DNA from 4 places in the Paenarthrobacter sp. NPDC090522 genome. Region 3 is predicted to be linked to each of the others. Evidence: riboswitches for the same ligand, from Rfam matches in the RefSeq annotation. Region 3 holds a riboswitch; each other region holds the start of a gene.
What was found. A riboswitch is a leader RNA that binds a small molecule or an ion and turns the genes downstream of it on or off. The one in region 3 is predicted to bind thiamine pyrophosphate.
Positions count from the first base shown of each region.

Region 1: another riboswitch for thiamine pyrophosphate. It lies ahead of thiD (bifunctional hydroxymethylpyrimidine kinase/phosphomethylpyrimidine kinase); the one in region 3 lies ahead of thiO (glycine oxidase ThiO).
Region 2: another riboswitch for thiamine pyrophosphate. It lies ahead of thiC (phosphomethylpyrimidine synthase ThiC); the one in region 3 lies ahead of thiO (glycine oxidase ThiO).
Region 4: another riboswitch for thiamine pyrophosphate. It lies ahead of ACIQT2_RS07460 (ECF transporter S component); the one in region 3 lies ahead of thiO (glycine oxidase ThiO).

Region 1 is NZ_JBIVXL010000001.1:379,287-383,005, forward strand. It holds gene thiD (bifunctional hydroxymethylpyrimidine kinase/phosphomethylpyrimidine kinase) at 1-1,376, opposite strand, end outside; TPP riboswitch at 1,368-1,466, opposite strand; gene ACIQT2_RS01765 (Rne/Rng family ribonuclease) at 1,540-3,719, opposite strand, start outside.
Region 2 is NZ_JBIVXL010000002.1:17,642-21,360, forward strand. It holds gene ACIQT2_RS02200 (VOC family protein) at 1-41, opposite strand, end outside; gene ACIQT2_RS02205 (amidohydrolase family protein) at 120-1,202, opposite strand; TPP riboswitch at 1,288-1,395, shown strand; gene thiC (phosphomethylpyrimidine synthase ThiC) at 1,390-3,213, shown strand; gene ACIQT2_RS02215 (alpha/beta fold hydrolase) at 3,196-3,719, opposite strand, start outside.
Region 3 is NZ_JBIVXL010000002.1:371,126-374,844, forward strand. It holds gene ACIQT2_RS03765 (thiazole synthase) at 1-341, opposite strand, end outside; gene thiS (sulfur carrier protein ThiS) at 345-581, opposite strand; gene thiO (glycine oxidase ThiO) at 578-1,837, opposite strand; TPP riboswitch at 1,830-1,949, opposite strand; gene thiE (thiamine phosphate synthase) at 1,977-2,642, shown strand; gene ACIQT2_RS03785 (ferritin-like fold-containing protein) at 2,639-3,307, opposite strand; gene ACIQT2_RS03790 (RNB domain-containing ribonuclease) at 3,349-3,719, shown strand, end outside.
Region 4 is NZ_JBIVXL010000005.1:31,926-35,644, forward strand. It holds gene mnhG (monovalent cation/H(+) antiporter subunit G) at 1-87, shown strand, start outside; gene ACIQT2_RS07450 (DUF4235 domain-containing protein) at 156-416, opposite strand; gene ACIQT2_RS07455 (NUDIX hydrolase) at 454-1,167, opposite strand; TPP riboswitch at 1,321-1,456, shown strand; gene ACIQT2_RS07460 (ECF transporter S component) at 1,534-2,154, shown strand; gene ACIQT2_RS07465 (ABC transporter ATP-binding protein) at 2,154-3,689, shown strand; gene ACIQT2_RS07470 (energy-coupling factor transporter transmembrane component T family protein) at 3,686-3,719, shown strand, end outside.

The sequences.
Region 1 (3,719 bases), on a different contig from region 3:
GCAAAGTCTTCATCGGCGTAGGTCTTCAACCAGTCCGCATACGCGTGCTCCGACGGGGAACCTGCTGTGACGTAACTTGCGTGGAGCCGGTGTCCCACCTCGGCGTAGAGCCAGTAACAGGGCAGGATGGCCGCGAGCAGCACACCGTAACTTCCAGAGGCCGACGCCGCCAGCAGGTGGTCCACGTAGGCCTTGGTGACAGGTCCGGTGTGGGTTGCGGCCTCCCGCGTGCTCAGCCAATTGCGGTGCAGTTCGGATTCGACTTCGAGGCAGAGCTGCGAGGACCTGGCCCAGAACAGCTGCTCTTCCTCGGTGGGAGCGAGGGCACCTGCCCGTGCCAGCACCCGCGAGTAGCCGTTCAGGTAAAGGGCATCCTGCGCGAGGTAATAGTTGAACTGTGGCTCGGGAAGGCTGCCCGACTCCAGCCCCTGGATGAATTCGAGGCCATGGATGGCGTCCAGCTCAGGTGCCGCTTCCTCCCACAGGCGGGCGGCGAAAGCCCCCGGGCCTTCGGCCTGCTGTGCATGGTGGAAGTGGTTGATGGGGCCGCTGCCATGGCCCACCTCCAGCACATCCGCGGTGGCCAGGGCCTGCAGGAGCCAGGGTTTGACCTCCCGCAGCGACGCTTCCCAGTCTCCCGTCCGCGCCTGGACCGTAGCCAGGGCCGAGGACAACGAGCAGCCCGTTCCATGACTGTTCTTCGTCTCCACCCGTGGCCCCGCCACCGAGACAAGGTCCTGCCGCAGCAAGCCACTGGTATTGACGAGCGCATCGGGACACTCGGCTCCCGCCAAGTGTCCGCCCTTCACCAGCACGGTGTTTCCACATTCGGCCGCGAGCCGCTTGCCTTGTTCGAGGGCAGTGGACCAATCCGTCGCTTCCGGCTCGCCCAGCAGCATGGCGAGTTCAGGAATGTTGGGGGTGATGAGGTCCGCCACCGGCAAAAGGCCGCGCAGGGCGGCTTCGGCGGATTCCCGGAGGAGGCGGTCACCACTGGTAGCTGCCATCACCGGGTCAAGGACCACGACGGCGGGACGCACGTCCTCCAGCCAGCGACGCACCTCGCCAATCACCTCGGCGTCGCCCAGCATCCCGATCTTGACGGCGTCGATGGTTACATCGCTGCTGATCGCCTCAAGCTGCTGCCGCAGGAAGTCCACGGGCGGAACATGGACGGCGGTGACGCCCAAGGTGTTTTGCGCCGTGAGTGCCGTGACTACGCCCATTCCGTAGCCGCCGTGGGCGGCAATGCTCTTCAGGTCTGCCTGGATTCCAGCGCCGCCGGAGGGGTCGGAGCCCGCGATGCTAAGGACGCGCGGGGTCCGCCGGCCGGTGTTTGCCACGGCGTAGACGGCTGATTTCAACGATGAAGTCATGAGGGACATCCCTTCGCCGGTGCTAACCGGACAGGTTCAACGGGTCTGGATCTCAGCCCGGCCCAACGCCTGGCACCCCGTGTCAGTGACCAAGCCTAACGGACGAAGGGTCCGGCAGTAGTTACTGCCGGACCCTTCGTCGGTTACATGACGTTGGCAATGCCTAGAGTTCCGAGGCCGGAACCCCCACGCCGAGGATAATCGGCTCAGAAGCAGCGGACTCCCTCTTGGCCTGCTCCTGCGGCGCCTTGGCTTCATGGGCCGCTCCCCCACCGGTGGACGCGGACACCTCATGGTGCTCTACCGTGGTCTCGTTGGCGGCACCCTGCGCCCGGCTGGCGCTGCGGTTCCGGCGCCCACGCCGGCCGCGGGCACGGCTGGACAGATCACTTTCCTCCGCAGGATCCTGCCGGGTGGGGACGGTTTCCGCGGGAGCAGCAACAGTGGCAGCAGGCCCAGCCTGGCTTTCGACAGCCACGGGACCCCCACCCAGGTGGGAGAAAGCCTCAGCCAACAGGTCCAGAGTCATGGCAGGCTTCTCCGAAGCCGGCTCCTCGTGGTGTTCCACGAAGGGCAGGGCAACCTCTTCACCGCCAAACCGGAGCACCGGCGTGGCACGTGGGGCGCCCTCGACGGCGCCCGAATCGGGCACCTCGTCAGAATGCTCTGCGCCAGCCCCTGTTGCGGCGGCCGCGGCACGTGCTTCTTCCTCGGCCCGGTGAACCTCGTCGTCGTGCAGGTGGGCAGCGTGCGCTGCAGCGGCGATCGTGGCCAGGGCAGCCCTGGTGGCCTGGGCCTTGGCCTGCCGTGCCGGATCCACCGGCTCCGGAGCCGGCGTCGAAGGCGCAGGCGAAGCTGCGGTGTGGACCGGCGTCGAGCTCTCTGCCGGCTGTCCCCCGCCCTTGCCGCGGCGGCGCTTCCGCTCAGTCCGGCTGGAAGGCTGCTGCTGGGTTTCCGTGTGCGGCCGGTGCTGCTCGGCGGCAACAGCGTTTGCACGACGGTGCTCAACAGGTTCGTCGTGAGTCACCACGCCGCGTCCGGCACAGTGCTCGCACTGCTCGCCAAAGACCTCGAGCAGGCCCGTGCCCATGCGCTTGCGCGTCATCTGCACCAAGCCAAGGGAGGTCACTTCCGCCACTTGGTGCTTGGTACGGTCCCGGCCCAGGCATTCCACCAGGCGGCGCAGCACCAGGTCCCGGTTGGATTCAAGCACCATGTCGATGAAGTCGATGACGATGATGCCACCGATATCGCGCAGGCGAAGCTGGCGGACTACTTCCTCGGCGGCCTCAAGGTTGTTCTTGGTGACGGTCTCCTCCAGGTTTCCACCGCTGCCGGTGAACTTGCCGGTGTTGACGTCCACCACAGTCATGGCCTCGGTACGGTCGATCACCAGGGATCCACCCGACGGCAGGAAGACCTTGCGTTCCAGGGCCTTGTGGATCTGCTCGTCGATGCGCCATGCCGAGAAAATGTCCTGGTCCTTGGTCCACTTCTCGAGCCGGCCCACCAGGTCCGGCGCAACATAGGTGACGTAAGCCTCAATGGTGTCCCAGGCATCGTCGCCGGAAACGATGAGCTTGGAGAAGTCCTCGTTGAAGACGTCACGGACCACCTTGATGGTCAAATCGGGCTCGCCGTAAAGCAGCTCGGGTGCCAGGACCTTCGTGGAGGAGGCCTGGCCCTCAATACCCTCCCACTGGGCGCGGAGGCGGTTGATGTCGTGGGTCAGTTCCTCTTCCGAGGCCCCTTCGGCTGCCGTACGGACAATGACCCCGGCGTTCTCCGGCAAACGGTCCTTGAGGATCCGCTTAAGGCGGTTGCGCTCGACGTCGGGCAACTTGCGTGAGATGCCCGTCATGGAACCGCCGGGAACGTACACCAGGTAGCGGCCCGGAAGGGAAATCTGGCTGGTCAGGCGTGCACCCTTATGCCCGACGGGATCCTTGGTTACCTGCACAAGGACGGAATCACCCGATTTCAGGGCGTTTTCGATCCGGCGCGGCTGGCCCTCAAGGTTGACGGCATCCCAGTTCACCTCGCCGGCATAGAGGACCGCGTTGCGGCCACGTCCGATGTCAACGAACGCTGCCTCCATGGAAGGCAGCACGTTCTGTACCTTGCCCAGGTACACGTTGCCGATCAGCGAATCCTGCTGGGTCTTGGAAACGAAGTGCTCGGCAAGGACGCCGTCCTCCAGGACACCGATCTGGATCCTGTCGTCGCGCTGGCGCACGATCATCTGCCGGTCCACTGATTCGCGGCGGGCAAGGAACTCGGCCTCGGTGATGACCTGGCGACGGCGGCCCGTCTCGCGGGACTCGCGGCGGCGCTGCTTCTTGG
Region 2 (3,719 bases), 350 kb from region 3:
AGTTCGGCAGGCAGCAGGTCCTGGGTGGATGAGGTGGTCATATGAAACTCCCGGTAATGAAGGTGGCCGCTGTTCGGCGCGTTCTACTTATCTAAATTACTTGAAGCTTCAATTTATTCCTAGCGGATCACCGTTCCACGCAACACCACACTCTTCAGCTTGTGGACTGTGGCCAGCTCCTGCCGCGGATCAGCAGCGCAAACCACGACGTCGGCACTCGCGCCTTCGCTGATGGCGTCGGCTCCCAGCCACTCACGGGCGCCCCAAGTGGCAGCGTTGAGCACAGCGGCAGGCGGCAGGCCGGCGTCGTGCAGTTCCTGCATTTCGTCCGCGATACGGCCGTGGTTGATGACGCTCCCGGCGTCCGTACCCGCGTAGATGGAGACTCCTGCTTCGAAGGCCTCCAGGACGCGTTCGCGGCGCCGCTCCCACAGGGCAGTCATGTGCTGCGCATAGTCGGGGAACTTGGGCCTTGCTTGTGCGGCGATGTCCGGAAAAGTAGCGATGTTCACCAGCGTGGGGACGATCGGCACCAGCTGCTCCACCAAACGGGGCACATGCCGCGGCAAGAGACCGGTAGCGTGCTCGATGCAGTCAATGCCGGCGTCGAGCATCTGGTCCACGGTGTCTTCGGCGAAGCAGTGCGCGGTCACGCGGGCCCCTTCGTCGTGCGCGGCAGCAATGGCATCCTTGACCACGGCAGCAGGAAATGACGGGGCTAGGTCTCCAACGCCACGGTCTATCCAGTCGCCCACCAGTTTGACCCAGCCATCGCCGGCGCGGGCTTCCTTGCGCACTGTCTCCACCAGCTCATCGGGCTCCACCTCGTGGCCCAGGCCTCGAAGATAGCGGCGGCTCCGCGCGATGTGCCGCCCTGCCCGGATGAGCCGCGGGAGATCATTGCGCTGCTGGGCCCAACGGGTATCGCTGGGTGAACCGGCGTCCCTGATCAGCAGCGTGCCGGCGGCGAGGTCGGTTTGCGCCTGGGCCAAGGTGGTCGCCTCGTCCACCGATCCGCCCGGGCCGAGGCCGATATGGCAGTGGGCGTCCACGAAACCAGGGAGGACCCAGCCATCCAGCACGGCGTCCGGCCGGGCCGCGGGCCGGATGAACGTCAGCAGGCCATCCACGGACCATAGCCCCCGGCGCTCGTCCTCGGCTCCGAGCAGCACGGGACCGGTGAATTCGATGATGTTCGCCATGGCAAAAGCCTAGTGCTCCCCCTCGAGCCACGCCCTGCCGGATGGCTTGTGACTGGGACCACCCGGGGAGCTGTGGTAGCTTCGTCTACGACCACACGGGGGCCCTTGCAGGGGCTGAGATCGGGCTGAGGCAGTCTGCGACCGTTGAACCTGTCCGGGTAATGCCGGCGAAGGAAGTGAGTAATCCTTGAGCACCACAGAAACACAGCACAGCCCTGCCCAAAACCAGTCTGCGACGGCAGAAGAGACGGTCACGCAGTCGCTGAAGTCCCATTCGCTGGCCTGGCTGGAAGATCCCCGCCACGGCATCCGCGTACCGGTCACCGAAATCGCGTTGGAACCATCGCCGAACGGCCAGGCCAACGCTCCCTTGCAGGTGTACCGCACCGCCGGGCCAGGCAGCGACCCGGTAGTGGGCCTGCGTCCTTTCCGGCAGCCCTGGATTGAAGAACGCAGGGACACGGAAAGCTACAGCGGCCGCGAACGCAACCTGCTCGACGACGGCAAGTCGGCTGTCCGCCGTGGGGCGGCCTCGGCGGAATGGAAGGGTGCCCAGCCCGTTCCCCTCCGCGCCATCGAAGGCAGGACCGTCACGCAAATGCACTATGCCAGGCAAGGCATCGTGACCCCGGAAATGCGCTTTGTGGCGCTGCGGGAAAACTGCGACGTCGAACTGGTTCGCAGCGAAGTAGCGGCCGGCCGCGCCATCATCCCGAATAACATCAACCACCCTGAGTCCGAGCCGATGATCATCGGCAAGGCGTTCCTGGTGAAGATCAACGCCAACATCGGCAATTCAGCCGTGACCAGCTCCATCGCCGAGGAAGTCGACAAGCTGCAGTGGGCCACCCAATGGGGCGCAGACACCGTCATGGACTTGTCCACCGGTGATGACATCCACACCACCCGCGAGTGGATCATCCGGAACTCCCCCGTTCCCATCGGCACCGTTCCCATCTACCAGGCGCTGGAGAAGGTCAACGGCGAAGCCAACAAACTCACCTGGGAGATCTTCCGTGACACGGTGATTGAGCAGTGCGAACAGGGCGTGGACTACATGACGATCCACGCGGGGGTCCTCCTTCGCTACGTTCCGCTGACGGCCAACCGGGTGACGGGAATCGTTTCGCGTGGCGGCTCCATCATGGCGGGCTGGTGCCTGGCCCACCACGAGGAGAACTTCCTCTACACCCACTTCGATGAGCTGTGCGAAATCTTCGCCAAGTACGATGTCGCGTTCTCGCTCGGTGACGGACTGCGTCCCGGTGCCACCGCCGACGCCAACGATGCCGCGCAGTTCGCCGAGTTGGACACCTTGGCCGAACTGACCCAGCGTGCATGGGAGTACGACGTCCAGGTCATGGTGGAAGGGCCGGGGCACATCCCGTTCCACCTGGTCCGGGAGAACGTGGAACGGCAGCAGGAATTGTGCAAGGGCGCCCCGTTCTACACCCTGGGACCCCTCGTGACGGACGTCGCGCCCGGCTACGACCACATCACCTCGGCCATTGGAGCCACGGAGATTGCCCGCTACGGCACGGCCATGCTGTGCTACGTGACTCCCAAGGAACACCTGGGCCTGCCCAACAAGGACGACGTCAAGACGGGTGTGATCACGTATAAGATCGCAGCCCATGCCGCGGACCTCGCCAAGGGACATCCCGGTGCGAACGAACGCGACGACGCCCTCTCCAAGGCGCGCTTCGAATTCCGTTGGCGGGACCAGTTCGCCTTGTCCCTGGACCCGGTAACCGCGGAATCCTTCCACGACGAGACGCTTCCGGCCGAACCGGCCAAGACGGCACACTTCTGCTCCATGTGCGGACCCAAGTTCTGCTCGATGCGCATCAGCCAGGACATCCGGGATGAATACGGTTCTGCCGAAGCCCAGGCAGCGATTGCGGACATGTACAGCGGCATGCGGGAAAAGAGCCAGGAGTTCCTCGCGGCAGGAGGCAAGGTCTACCTGCCCGAGCTGCAGGTGCCTGCAGGGTCAGGACGCGCGAACTGAGCTGGCCCGCCCAACCTCGGCGATGAACTTCCGGATGATCCGGTCTCCATCCGCCGAGTCCTGGGGCCGGTGCCCTCCAGCCGCCGCGCAGCGGAGGGCACCGGTTTCCTGCAGATAGGCTGCGATCTCCTCGTAGAGCGGTTCCCAACCGCCTGTGAGGACCAAGGTAGGTACTCCCGGAACGATGTGCAGTTGCGCTTCCCACGGGGGTGCCTGCAGTCGCAGCCTCCTGGCGGAACGCCTGGCCTCGGGTGTTTCCTGCCCGCCGGCCTCGGCGGAAAAAGCACGCCGGAAGTATTCGCGTTCGTAGTCGGCGTCGTTCAGTTGGTTCCGGACCTCGAAAAGCGGTTCCATGAGGGCACGGTGTGAAGCCGTGGCGGGCAACTCCGCTGTCAGGGACAGGCACGCAGGCTCAACAAGGACCAGGGAATGCACCAGGTCCGGGCGCTCCACCGCCGCAAGCATGGCGGAGATGGCGCCTTGCTCGTGTGCCACCACGTGCCCAC
Region 3 (3,719 bases):
GTGTGTTCGTCCGCGATGACCTCAAGCTTGACCCAGTCGGTCTCCAATGCCTCGCGGGCCAGTTCGGCCGTCAGCACCGCGTCCTTGGCCGTAAAGCAGCCTGCAGTGTTGGGGAGCACCCGGATGTTGTTGTCCACCAGGAGCTGGAACAGCGACCCTGCCTCCGCTGGAGAGTAGCGCCGCATGGCCACGGTGGTCAGTTCCGTCCCGGATGCCAGGAGCGCGGCTCCGAGGCCTTCAAGGCTGGGGGCGCCTCCCGTTCCCATGATCAGACGGGACGAGAGCTCAACACCGTCAATGACCAACGGGTCAATCCGGGTTTCAGTGCTTGTTGTGGTCACGGTTCAGCCTCCTTGGACTGCGGTAACGAGTTCCAGTTCATCGCCTTCAGCGAGGTCCGTGGCGGCCCATTGGCTGCGCGGCACCACTTCCGAGTTGCGTGCGACGGCGACGCCCAGCTTGCCGCCGTCGGCCGCCTGTCCGCGGTGGTCCAGTGCGCGGCCGGTGACGGACGTCACGAGGGTGCTGACGGAGGCGCCGTCCACTACTGCGTGGTCTGCTCCGTTGAGTTTGATGTTCATGCTGATTCCTTGGTGAATGGTCCGGTATGAGGGGAGGTATGGATGGCGGGTGCACTTCCCTGCGGGGCAAAGCGGTCCGGCCTGAAGCGTGACCACCTGGGATCGGCCGGGCCGGTCATCAAACCGCCCACGATGGCCGCAGCCACGGGCGTCAGGAGAACTCCGTGCCGGAAGAAGCCCGTGGCGACAATCAGGCCCTGGACCTCCCCCCCGGCACCGGCCACCCGTCCCAGCAACGGTGCATTGTCCGGAGTTCCCGGCCTGGCGCGGGCTGTCGCTTCGAGGAGTTCCAGTTCTGCGACGGCGGGCACAAGGACCTGGGCATCGCGCAGGAGTTGGTAGACGCCGCCGGCCGAGACGGCGTTGGAACTGGCAGACAATCCGTCTTCGCGTTGGGTGGCCCCGACTACCACGGTCCCGTCCTCCCTGGGAACGATGTAGACGGGCACACCCCGCACCATTCCGCGGATGGTCGACGTGACAAGGGGCTGCAGGGATTCCGGGACACGGAGCCGGAGGATGTCCCCGTAGACCGGCCGCAACGGGAGATGGAGCTGCTCCGGGAGGCCGTTGACGGTTGCAGCGTCCAGGCCATTGGCAAGGACTGTTTCCTTGGCCGAGACCCGCCTGCCGCTGCTGGATTCAACGCCGGCTACGCGTCCTTCGTCCCAGAGCAGGCGGACGGCCGTTTCCCGGAGGTGGAAGCCGGAATCGGTCCCCTCGATCCAACTGGTATCGGCGGGACAGTGGGCAGCCAAACCGGCCAGAAGCCTCGCCGCCAGCTTGCGGGGATCCACTTGATGGTCCGCCGGTATGTGGAACGCGCAGGATACCTGCGGACTCAACAACGGCTCCCGCCCACGGGCATCCCTCAGCAGGAGTGGCTCCACCTGGAGTCCCGCAGCCACCTGGACTGCCCGGAGGTCCGCGAGCGCACGGCGGTCGGCGGCGTCGGCACCCACGGCGATGGTCGCCGTCGTGCGGTATCCGGCGGCTTCCCTCGACCCGGCGAGGCTGTCCACGAAGGCGGGCCAGCGCCGCGACGATTCCAGCATGAGTTCCAGGAGATCTTCCTCCTGGTAATGGAGCTCGCTGACGGGAGCCAGCATGCCGGCAGCGGCAAAGGTTGCTCCACTTGCCGGTGCCGGATCGATGAGGACCACCGAACGGCCCAGGCGTCGCGCCTCATGCGCGATTCCGAGTCCAATGACGCCGCCGCCGATGACGGCGACGTCTGCGTGAATGGCTTGTGCCATGGATTCCCTTCCCTACGCCGGTACTAGCCGGATCAGGTCAAGCGGTCGGCGCTGAAGCCCTCTCAGCCGGACAGTCATAAAGACGATCGTCGCGGCTCCCGCAGTACGTGCCCAGTTTAGAGGAACTACTCTGGTTTGCATGACCCAGCCTGATCTCCTTTCCCCTGCCCGCCTGTATTTGTGCACCGACGCCCGCCGGCGGCAGGACGACTTCGAAGACTTTGTGGACGCCGCGTTCGAGGGCGGAGTGGACATTATCCAGCTCCGCGACAAGACGCTCGAGGCTGCCGAAGAACTGGAACTGCTGGAGGTCCTGAACAAGGTTGCCAGCCGCCACGGACGCCTTTGGGCCGTCAACGACCGCGCCGATGTTGCCCGTATTTCCGGGGCTCCGGTGTTCCACATCGGCCAAAAGGACATCCCTCTGGGGGCGGCCCGGGAGCTGCTCCCGGTCGAGGAAACAATCGGCCTCTCCACCCACTCGCCCGAGCAGGTGGACGCGGCTGTGGCCGCTTCCCAGGGACCTGGTGGCCTGGACTACTTCTGCGTAGGCCCGCTCTGGGCGACACCCACCAAACCGGGCCGCGCTGCTGTGGGGCTGGACTTGGTCACATATGCCGCGGAGGCCGTAAAACAAGCCGGGGTGGACCTGCCCTGGTTCGCCATTGGTGGGGTTGACCTTGGAAATGTGGAGCAAGTAGTTGCCGCCGGTGCCAGCCGCATCGTGGTGGTCCGCGCCATCACCGAGGCGGAGGACCCGACGGCGGCCGCGCGGGCGCTGCTTTCGGCGCTCGACGCGGCCTAGGCCGTCAGCCCAAGCCCCGTCATGCGGCGCCCGTGCCGTTCGGCCAGCTCTGCGGTGAGCTGATGGACTGCGGCACGGGATCCGTGTCCATCGCGCAACAGTGGTCCCAGGTCCGGGTGCTCCAAGCCCACCCGCTGGGCCTGGGTGAGGGCCTCCCCCACAATCCGGCGGCCCCAGAGCGAGAGCCGCGAAGCCAGCCGGGGGTCATCCCGCAGGGCCCGGCGCAGCAGGATCCGCAGGGCTTCGGTAGCTTGATCGGCCGAGCAAACCTGCTGGACGAAATGCTGGATCCCGGAATCGAGGAACCCGGCGACCGTTCGGTAAAAGTCCGCCGATACGGTGTCGATGACATAAGCCTTCGTCACCGACTCGAACCAGTCTCCCGGCGGGGTCCGCTCGTGGAAATGGTCGAACGAACCCTGGAACGGGAGCATGGCGTCCTCAGGGTCGTTCCCCATTTCGGTGAGCCTGCCACTGATCACGGCATAGTTTCCGAAGGCGCCAACAGCGATCTTCGCCAGCATGGCCCGTTCGCGAAGCGTCGGTGCCAACCGGGAGTCGGAGGACAACCGGCCAAAGGCGGACAACTCCCCGTAGGCCATGGCACCCAGCAGCCCGGCGGCGAGCTGTCCCGGGGAGTCGTTGCGGCCTGTGGAGGTGCCCATGTTCCAAGACTATCCGTCGAATTCGGGCTAGTCTGACTTTCGTGTCACATCATCGGATAGCGCCCAACGTCGACGATTCTTCCGACCAGCTCGCGGAGTCCCTGGCTGCGCTCAGGACCGAGCTGGAACTGCCCGGCGAGTACCCCGGCGATGCGTTGGCTGAGGCTCGCGCGGCCGTTGAACACCATCAACTCCCCGCCCGGGATTTGCTCGACGTTCCTTTCGTCACCATTGATCCCGCCACTTCCACCGACTTGGACCAGGCCCTTTTCATCGACCATTCAGGCGAAGGCTACAAAGTCCTTTACGCCATTGCGGACGTCCCCTCTTTTGTTGTGCCCGATGGAGCCTTGGACGCGGAAACCAGGCAGCGCGGCCAGACCTACTACGCTCCCGACGGCCGGATTCCCCT
Region 4 (3,719 bases), on a different contig from region 3:
ACCAAGCATGGGCACCGTGAATTGCTCACCAAGGACGAGCTGGAAGCCGTGGTGCAGCGTGCGGCCGAGGGGCGTTCGGAGGACTAGGGCAACGCGGGGTCACTTCCGGCCCATCCGGATGTCCGCCATGGGCCGTGAGTGACCCCGCGTTGGTTTTAGACGATGTCCTGGGACTTGCCGAAGCGGGCGATGGCGCGCTGCGTACCCCGGCTGGCCAGGACCTGGATGAGGGTGCTGACAAACGCCGAGATGAGGGCAAACGTCAGCGCTGAGCGGAGGCTCGTCTCCATGTCATCGTTGCCTTTGGGCGGCTTGTTGCCCGTGGCTTTTTCCCATCCCTTGTTGACCAGCTTGGTGCCAAGGAAACCCGCGCCGAGGCTCACGCCTGCGCCCAGAAGCTTGAGGAAGAAGTTCATGCCTTCAGCCTAACCTCAACAACCCGGCGGATCCTGCTTAGCCCCGGCTCGCCCTCTCCTTGAGGAAGGCGGCAAGGGAGCCCGGTGGTGCCAGCACGGGAACCACCTCATGAGCCGCGGTCCACATGGCATCAACGGAGTCGAATCCGGAGATTTCCCTGAGCAGGTAGTACGTGGGCGGCATGAGTTGCAGCTTGCCCTCGGCCTCCGCGGACAGGATTCCGTCAACGGGCATCCACAGTGACTGCCAGGCCTCAGTGGTCTGGTGTTGCGGTGCGGCGTCCGGGGCAGGCTTGGCAACGTAAAAGTACGTGTCGAAGCGCTTGGGCATGTCCACGGGCGTGATCCAGTTGGCCCACGGCCGAAGGGCGGCCGGATCCAACGTGAGGCCGGCTTCCTCCTGGACCTCGCGGACGGCGGCGGCGAGAACGGTGCCGGAGCCCTTGCATGCTTGGCTGCTGGCCGCGGAGGAATCCGGTTCTGCTGCGGCGATTGAGCTCAGCCGCCACTCCTTGGCATGTCGTTCCAGAAGCTCTGGTGCGTAGTCCCAGCCCTCGGAATCCCCAGTGTCCACGCGGCCGCCGGGAAACACCACCATGCCCGCCGCAAAGTCCATGGTGGAGACCCTGTGCTGGACAAAGGCCTCCAGCCCTGCAGACGTATCGCGGAGCAGGATCACGCTGGCTGCAAGGCGGGCTTCGGCAACTGGCTTGGCTGCGTCAGGATGGCTTGGACCAGGAGTTTCCGTCATGCTGCCATTGTCTCAGCTACGTTGTGCGGCCCGGTCTGCGACCCCAAGGGCGGGGAATGGGGCGGAGAGCGGCCCCGCAACGGATTTATGACCCGCTCCATGACCCCGCAAACCCCTTCAGGTGTAAACTGAACCTCGCCCATAAGGGCAGATTGATAACGACAGGGGAGCGCCGCCGTCGAACCTGCAGCGATGCAGGAGACGCGAGGGCGCTGAGAGTGCGGACAGCCGCAGACCCTCGAACCTGATCCGGTTAGTACCGGCGCAAGGGAGTCGAGCTTCTCAGAGTGTCCGGACCAGGGCGGCGTGAGCCGGCCGGGGTACCGGGGAGCACTTTCCCCTCCTGTAACCTCAGGAGGCAAAGAAATGACCACGGCAAGCGTGAAGAAGACCAGTAACAACTGGCGCGTTGTAGACATTGTGGTGGCAGCGTTGATCGCCATCGCCGGCGGCGTGATTTTCTGGGCATGGTCCCAGGGCGCCGCAATCGTATCCATCCCCATGAACGCGGCCTACCCGCCGCTCACCGGCCTGATCGCCGGCGGTTGGATGATCCCGGCGGTGCTGGGCATGCTCATCATCCGCAAGCCCGGTGCGGCGCTGTTCTGCGAGGCCGTGGCCGCCACCGGCGAGCTCATCATGGGCTCCCAGTACGGCACCACGGTGCTCATCTCCGGCATCCTGCAGGGCCTCGGCGCCGAGCTGGTGTTCGCAGCGTTCCGTTACAAGAAGTTCAACCTGCCCACCTCGCTTCTCGCGGGTGCGGGCGCTGGCCTCTTCTGCGGCCTGAATGATTCCTTCCTCCCGTGGGGCTGGAACATCGCCTACGAAGCCGTCGACAAACTGGCCTACATCGCATTCTGCACAATCTCCGGTGCGATCATCGCCGGTGCCCTCTCCTGGGTTGCCACGCGCGGCCTGGCGAAGACCGGCGTGCTGAGCGCTTTCGCATCCCGCAAGGCTGCGTCGGAGCCTGTCTTCAACTGATGGCCGCCACAAACAGCGGCCGGCCCGCCGCCATCTCGGCCGAGGGCTGGGGATGGCGGCACGCCGGACGGTCCACCCCTGCCATCCACGGACTGGACCTGCGGATCGAACCCGGGGAGCGCGTGCTCCTGCTGGGTCCCTCCGGAGCCGGCAAGTCGACGCTCCTGCACGCCTTGGCCGGGGTGTTGGGCGACGAGGAAGACGACTCGGACGAGACCGGCTCCCTGCTGATCGACGGCGGACTGCCGCGCGAACAGCGGGGCCGCGCCGGTTTGATGCAGCAGGACCCGGAAACGCAGGTGGTCCTGTCCCGCGTGGGCGACGACGCAGCGTTTGGTGCCGAGAACCTCGCCGTTCCGAGGGCAGAGATTTGGGCGCGCGTCCATGAGGCGCTCGACGACGTCGGGTTGCGTACCGCTGCAGATGGCGGCTTGGCGCTGGATCACCCGACGGCGGCACTCTCCGGCGGGCAGAAGCAGCGCCTTGCGCTTGCCGGCATTCTGGCGATGCGGCCAGGGCTGCTCCTCCTGGACGAGCCGACAGCCAACCTGGACCCGGCCGGCGTGCTGGAAGTCCGCGACGCCGTTGGCCGCTGCCTGGACAAGACCGGTGCAACCCTGGTGGTGGTGGAGCACCGGGTATCGGTATGGAAGGACCTCGTTGACCGGATCGTGGTCCTGCAACCCGGCGGAGGGGTTCTCCTGGATGGGCAGCCGGACCACGTGCTTTCCGAGGCCCGCACCATGCTCATTGATGCGGGCGTGTGGGTTCCCGGCTATGTTCCACGGACCCGTGCACGGACCCTCGTCCCCGAGATGGCACCGTTGCTCCTGGCAGCGCAAGACCTGGCTGTGTCCCGGGAAAAGCCCCGGCGCCGCGGCTTCAAAAGCATCCCGCCCGTGCCGGTCCAAGCCGGCGTTACCGCGCAGGTCAGGGCCGGACAAGCACTGACCATCACGGGTCCGAACGGCGCGGGCAAGTCCACGTTCGCGCTCACGATGGCGGGCCTTCTGGCGCCGGTGCACGGCAAGGTGTCTGCCGCCGTCGAACTTTCCCAAGGCGCCGGGATCGATCCGTTCGCGTGGAAAGCAGACCAGCTGATCTCCCGAATCGGCACCGTTTTCCAGGAACCGGAGCACCAGTTCGTCACGGGCAAGGTCCTGGACGAGCTCATGTTCGGCCCCAGGCATCTGGGCCACGGCGAGGAACGCGTGGACGAACTGCTTGAGCGGCTCCGGCTGACGCACTTGGTGGACGCGAATCCCTACACCCTGTCCGGCGGTGAAAAGCGCAGGCTGTCCGTGGCGACGGTCCTCGCCGCACATCCCCAAGTGCTGGTGCTCGATGAACCAACCTTCGGCCAGGACGCCAATACCTGGGCCGAACTGGCCTCGTTCCTGTCGGAGCTGTTGGACCAAGGAACGGCCGTAGTCTCGGTGACCCACGACGAGGAATTCAGCGCTGTCCTTGGCGGTGCGGAACTGCACCTCACGCCGGCGAACCAGGCTGAGAAACAGGAAGCTGGTGCGTCATGAGGGAGACCTTGAGCCTGAGCGGCAACCATG